DNA from 2 places in the Pseudofrankia sp. DC12 genome. Region 2 is predicted to be linked to the other one. Evidence: predicted binding sites of a transcription regulator. Region 2 holds the regulator's gene; the other holds the start of a gene.

Region 1 (3,404 bases), 2.5 Mb from region 2:
GCAGGAGCTGGCGGCCGTGCCGTGCGCTGGCCCTGGCGGGGCCGGCAGTCTTGGTGCGATTGCCTTCGGCCGGAGGCAGGGCTTCGTCGTCGTTCGTGCGGGTGTTGACCGTGTAGGTCCGGCCGGTGGGGCTGGTCCAGGTGAAGATGCCGGGTCGGGGCTGGTCCAGGTGCCACTGGCCTCGATGTTTGGCGCGGTGGTGGTGCCTACAGAGGAGGCCGAGGTTGTCGAGGGCGGTGTGGCCGCCGTGGGCGTGGTCGATGGTGTGGTCGATGTCGGTGTGGGTGGCGGGCATGCCGCAGCCGGGGAAGAGGCAGCGGGTTTGTTGGTGGCGGATGAGGCGGGCGAGTGCTGGGGTGGGGACTCGGCGGTGGCCGAGGTCGAGGACGGTGCCGGTGGTGGGGTCGGTGAGGACGCGGCGCCAGTGGGCGTCGGCGGCGAGTGCGCGGCCGACGTGGGCGGGGATGGGGCCGTAGCCGGCGAGTTCGGCCGGGTTGTCGTCGAGTCCGGCCAGGGTTCCGACAGGGGCGATGACCTGGAGTTCGACGCTGACGTGTTCGCGGCGGTTGCCGAGGAGCAGTGCGGCCAGGACGTCGGCGCGGCGGGCGTCGATCGGGCGGGTGTCGCCGTCGGTCCGGGCGTCGGTCCGGGCGATCTTGTTGATGCGGTCGTAGATCGCCTGGGCGTCCTCGGCGGGCAGGACCGCTGTGAGCAGGGCCATGCCGTCTTCGAGAGGTTGAAGGCTGATGCTGCGTTGGGTGTGGGCGTGGCGGCGGCGTTTCGCGGCGGCCTGTGGGTCGAGCCGGGCGACGAGTCGGTGGATCTTGCGGCGCCATTGGGGTGGGGAGGCCAGCCGGCTGCCGGCGAGCATGGCGGCCTCGATGGTGGCGCGCTGCGCGGTGGTGAGGCAGCGGGTGAGTTGGTGCAGCGCGGTGAGGCGGGTGTGGTCGAGCATCCCGGCGGTCAGGTCGGCGAGCGCGGCGGGGAGCTGGTCGGCGATCTCCCAGGCGGTGGCGAGCCGGCTGGACATCGTGCGTGGGGACTGTCCCAGCTCGGCGGCGAGCTCATCGGCGGCGAACGGCGAGTACGGATCGCCCGGCTCGCCGTCTCCCTGGCCCGGGTTGGCCGGGCGCTGGCGGGTGAGATGCACCTGGGTGTGGATCGTCAGCCCCTCCAGCCTGGCCGTCAGCCGGGCCAACCTGGCCGCCAGCGATAGCGTCGCCGCTGCGTCGCACACGGCCAGGTTGTTTAGCACGGCGTCGAACACCGCGTCGACCGTGCCGAGGCGCCCGAATAGTTCCTCGACAAGCCCGCGATCCCGCTCGCGGGGGTTTTCGGGCAACAATGTTTCGGTCGACTGGCCGTCGGTCGACTGGCCGACACGTTGAGTGGGGGTCGAGAGTGCGTCAGGCCAGGTGGCATCGGCGGTGCGGTTCGGTGCCGACGGCGCATGGCCGGCCCGGGAGTCGAACATGGGTTCACAATATCGCCGTGGCGGGGACGTGTAAATGCGCTTTACGGGTCGGCCGGTGAGATCGGGAAGGCAGAGAAATCCGCTCTGACACCCGGAGCGAAGGCTTTGACTGTCGAAACTTGGTCGGCTGTGCGGTGCGCATAATCTGGGTGCATCCGGGCTAAGCGTGGCTGATCTCTTCATCGGCCTTGTTTGTTGGCATGGCGGCGCCCGAGGCCTTCGATGATGCTGGGACCCCGGGTGATTCCAGGGCTGCGGCGAGATCGCTCTTGGTAGCACGTGACTACTCAAGGTAGTCGGATTCGGTCGGCACGAATAGGCTGGCAGCGACGTGAACCGCTTGTGGTTACTGGGTTTCCTGATCAACTCTAAGCGCTTCTCCAGGCCCGACCAGACGGGAAGCGTAGTTTGATCAATCTGGACTGTTATCTTGCCGCGGCCCCGGGTGATTCTGTGCTGTTTTGGCTTCCCCGGTATTCGGTGATGCCGGCGCCTCCGGTGATGCCGGGGCCTCCGGCGATGTCGGGGGTGCCGCCGTGTTCGCCGGGGGTTACGCGCCGTTCAGCGGGGATGTCGCCGGTGCCGTCACCGGCTATTCTCCAGTGGGGCCGGGATCGCCGTCCCCTGTCCGTTCGGCGACGCGGGCTCGGACGGCGGTGACCACGCCGGGGTGCAGGCCGAGGGGCTCGGTGACGGTCCAACTGGTGTGGGGGTGGCTGGCCTGCGCCGCGGCCAGCGCCGCCGGGATGTCGTGCGCCGTGTGCCGCCCGGCGAACAGGAAGAACGGGTGCGCGACGATCCGTGTGCAGCCCGCGTCGACCAGCGCCGCGTAGCCGTCGGCGATGTCGGGCCGCAGCACGTCCAGGAACGCGACCTCGACGACATCCCACGCGGGCTGGCCGCCGGGCGGCGCGGCCTGTCCATCCGGCGCCGCGGGCTCGGCCGGGAGTGCCGCGGGCTCGGCTGCCAGTGCCGCGGGCTCGGCCGGGAGTGCCGCGGGCTCGGCTGCCAGTGCCGCGGGCTCGGCCGGGAGTGCCGCGGGCTCGGCTGCCAGTGCCGCGGGCTCGGCCGGGAGTGCCGCGGGCTCGGCTGCCAGTGCTGAGGCCAACGCGAACACGGTCGCGTTGGCCTCGTCGCGGCGTGAACCGTGCCCGATGACCAGCAGACCCCGCATCGGCCCAGTCTGCTCGGTCCAGGGCCGGTCCCGAACTCGACCTGCCGGATTGCTCAGCCCAACCCGGCCGTCACAGGGGTCAGGCGGCGCCGGAGCCAGGAGTAGTGGGCCAGGAGTAACCAGGAGTAAGTGGGGTCAGGCGGCGCAGCGTCAGACGGCGGGGGTGCCGTCGTCGGAGCTGTGGCCGGGGAAGACCTTCGCGGACGGGTCGATGACCGGCGCCGCGTTGTTGACGGCCGTGGCGGCCTCGCCGAAGCCGGTGGCGATCAGGCGGACCTTGCCGGGGTACTCGGTGATGTCGCCGGCCGCGAAGATGCGCTCGACGCCGGTGTACATGGTCGAGTCGACCACGATGTGCCGCTTGTCGATGTTCAGGCCCCAGCGGGTCAGCGGGCCGAGGTCGGCGGTGAAGCCAAGCGCCGCGACGACGGCCTGCGCCGGCCGGACGTGCCGGTCGCCGGACTTGCTGTGCACCAGCTCGACCTTCTCGATCCGCTCCTCGCCGGTGATCGAGGCGACCTCGGTGAACGTGAGCACCTCGCAGGACGAGGCGAGCACCCGGTCGATGGTGTGCTGGTGGGCGCGGAACTTGTCCCGTCGGTGCACCACGGTGACGGAGCGGGCCAGCGGCTCGAGCGCCAGCGCCCAGTCGAAAGCGCTGTCGCCGCCGCCGACGACCACGACGTCAAGGTCGCGGAGGTCGTCGAGGCGGGGGACGAAGTAGACGAGGCCGCGGCCCAGGTGCTCGGTCCCCGT
Region 2 (3,404 bases):
AGGGTGCCGTGGGCAAGCCATGGCTCGTCCTGCGAGAAGACGGCATCGACGAACGCGTCGGGGCCGCCGTCGATCTCGCCCTGGGCAAGCGGCCATAGCTCCACGGTCTCCGACCGGCCCGGCAGGATATCCGGAATGCCCTTCATTCCCCACAGGCGCGCGGAGCCGGTGAGCAGGTAGCGCCCGGGACGGGGGTCGCGGTCCACCTTCGACTTGATCGCGAGCAGAAGATCCGGGGCTCGCTGGATCTCATCGATCATCAGCAGCCCGTCCGCGTTGACGAAGCCAACAGGGTCCGCCAGGGCCGCGGCCCGCACCGCGTCATCGTCCAGGTAGTAGGTTCTCGCCTCGCCGTGCGCCTCGACGGCGAGGCGCGCGAGCGTGCTCTTTCCGACCTGGCGCGCACCGGTCACGACGACGACCCGCGTATCCGCCAGCGCGGCGGACACCAACGCCTCCGCGTGCCTCGGGAAGAGCTCAATTCTCAGCTGCGACACCGCCACCACCGCCGTCCCTCACCGCCAGGCCGCCGGTCGATTCTCTCATGATCGACGGTCGATCTGCCGTCATGGTCACGGTCGATCTGCCGTCATGATCACGGTCAGTCTGCCGGCCTGGTCGCGGTGGATCCGGCGCGCCGATCGGAGACGGGCGCCGGCTGGTCTGGGCAGGCCGCAGACGAACAAGGGCGAGGCGTCGGGCCGGCGGAGCGCCTGGCCGACGCGGCTGCCGGCGGTGGTGCGCCGGGCGGAAGGACCTCTGCTGAGCGGAGCGTCCGGTCGGCGGCCCACCTGGCGGGCAGTGTGCCCGGACGACGTGCCGTCTGGCGGCGGAGCGCCCGGTCGGCGCGCGCCAGCGCCGTTCCGGACGCTCCTTCGCGCCCGCGGCGGGCCTAGACCCGCCGCATCACCGCCACGACGCGGCCGAGGATGGTGGCGTCGTCGCCCGCGATGTCGTGGAACGCGGGGTTCTCCGGCTGCAGCCAGACATGGCCGTCGTCGTGGCGGCGGAAGCGCTTGACGGTCGCCTCGCCGTCGATCATCGCGGCGACGATCTCGCCGTTCTCGGCCACCGGCTGCTGGCGGACGGCGACCAGGTCCCCGTCGCAGATCGCCGCGTTGATCATCGACTCACCGACGACGCGCAGCAGGAACAGCGTGCCCTCGCCCACGATCTCCCGGGGCAGCGGCAGCACGTCCTCGACGGCCTGCTCGGCCAGGATCGGCCCACCGGCCGCGATCCGCCCGACCAACGGCAGGTAGGCCGTGGCCGCCGCCAGCTGGACGTTCTCGTCGTCGTCGGCGCGCACGCCGTCGTCCGGGCCGAGGGTGTGGACCCGCAGGGGGGCTCGGCCCCGGCCCGCGGCCACGGCGGGCCGGGTCTTCGGCAGCGGCCGGATCGGCGGCTCGCCCTCGGAGGTGACGACCTCGATCGCCCGCGGCCGGTTCGGGTCGCGGCGCAGGAAACCCTTGTCCTCCAGCATCTTCAGCTGGTGCGCGACGCTGGACGTGCTGGTCAGCCCGACTGCTTCGCCGATCTCCCGGACACTCGGCGGGTAGCCGCGGCGCTCGACGGCATCACGGATCACCTCGAGAACCTTGCGTTGCCGGGTCGTGAGACCCTGCTCGTCGACGGGGCCGTCGGGGAAGTCGCGCACGGTCCCGCCGGCCTCACCGCGTCCGGCGGACGGGCGACCGGCTCTGCGCGGTCCCCTTCCCTGCGTGGTCATGGCGTTGGCACTCCTAGCCTCGAGGTCATGGCGACCGTTCTCCTTCGTCGAGCTCGTCGAGCGAGGCTCGACATCGGGGACCCGGAGCGCCTCCCGGCGTGTCCGGATCGAACGCCCGCCGGGGGCGGGCCGTCGGCACCTGGGCCGGCGAGCCCGACCAGAACGGGCGCCGCAGGCTTCGGCGCCGCGGCCCGGCCGCGCCACCACACCAGACCGGCGGCCGGCGCCCCCGACCGTCGAGGATCTCCGGGGAGGCATCTGGGTGGAGCTGGGCGGATCGGTGCTGCTGCGCGCGTCATGCCTGATCGTGATGACCGTAGCCGGACGACGTCGGAATCTCAAACACGCGTTCGAGCGTGTCCGCGTGGCTTGCCGGGCTTATGCGTGTAAGAATCGACCATCAGTTCGAATCGCACCCTGCCCCAGTACCGGCCACCGCCGCATGTCGACCTTGGGTTAGCGTCGTCGGTGGTCCGCGATGTCTGCCCGGGGAACATCTCCCCGGACCCCCGAGTTGGTTGAGCTTCGCTCGACGAGCGCAGCCGGGTCGCTGGCCCGGCCGCTAGGAGGTTGGCATGACGAACCCGCGTGGGGCCACGACGATCCAGGGGCGCCCTGCCCCGGTAGGTCCCGACGGCGCCCAAGTAATCAGTCTTCCCGTCCCGACGCGTCGGCGCCCTGGCCGCGTGCCCGCGCCGGCGGCACTGGTACAGAGCCCGCTGGCGCGTGCGGCGGCGGCCGAGCACCCCGTGGCCGGCGTCCGGCCGCCGCGCCGCCGGGCTGGCGGCAAGTCCCAGGCCACGCCCGCGCTGCGGCTCACCAGCCGCGGTCGCGTCGTGGCCGCCTTCGTCCTTGGCCTGGCGCTCTGGGGCGCCGCGAGCGCCGGCTGGCTCGGCGTCACCTGGCTCCTCGCCGTTTCCGGCCACTGACCTAAGCCGCTCGCAAGCCCGTGCCTCACGCCCCCTGTCGGGCTCGGGGGCGAGGCGGGCTTGTGGTCGTGGCCTGGTCAAGCCAGCCGGTCCATCCGGCTTCCGTGGAGCTGCCGCGGGCCGGGAGAGCCACTCCGTGCCGCCCGCGCCCGCCCCGGCACCGCTGGCAGCCCAGACCCTCAGCGGTCGTGACCTCGCCACGCGTGATACCCGACGGTCATCCCTGGTGATGGTGTTTCATGGCGCGTCCGCGTCCGCGACCAGGACGTAGGACTGGATGCTGGTGGGCGCGGTGGATCTTTGCGTTCCGCGGGGGCGTGAGGCGTGATCATTGCCGGCTTCCGCCCCGTCCGCTCTTCCGTGCTGGTGGGGCGCCGCGTCCGCGAACCCTCGAAGGCGATCGGTGGTCCCGTCGTCGGGGCGGCGTCGGCTGCGTCCTGACCTGCGGGAAGCAGCGAGGACGAGCACCTGCGCCGGTCGCGTCCGCCGTTTCCGGCGACGGTGGGATCCGACACGCGAGGGGGGCATGCACACCGACGAACCGGGCATGCGCTAGTCTGGCGGCACAACATCTGGTAGTTACACACCTGTAAGTCATCCACTGGTAGTTTTTGAAGGGTGCCACGTCTGACGGTGTGGACAGGCTGGTGGAGGGCGTGGAGGTGTGCTTGCCGTCCCCGGTGACGCGCGGTCGCGTGCCCGCCGGTGCTACGGGGCGCTGTCGCCATGCCCTGCGCCAGCCATGC

Evidence for each region. Region 2 encodes LexA, which represses DNA repair genes until DNA is damaged. Its sites were predicted from a motif close to CGAACNNNNGTTCG; they were not measured.
Region 1: the regulator LexA is predicted to act here: its motif matches at 1,468-1,481, upstream of FRADC12_RS17150 (HNH endonuclease signature motif containing protein).

The regions. Positions count from the first base shown of each region.
Region 1 covers NZ_KQ031391.1:4,267,364-4,270,767, forward strand. Annotated here, with positions in the region: gene FRADC12_RS17150 (HNH endonuclease signature motif containing protein) at 1-1,342, opposite strand, end outside; gene FRADC12_RS33245 (sirohydrochlorin chelatase) at 2,067-2,648, opposite strand; gene FRADC12_RS17160 (NAD(P)/FAD-dependent oxidoreductase) at 2,799-3,404, opposite strand, start outside.
Region 2 covers NZ_KQ031391.1:1,754,084-1,757,487, reverse strand. Annotated here, with positions in the region: gene FRADC12_RS07075 (ATP-binding protein) at 1-497, opposite strand, end outside; gene lexA (transcriptional repressor LexA) at 893-1,729, opposite strand; gene FRADC12_RS07065 (hypothetical protein) at 2,305-2,658, shown strand.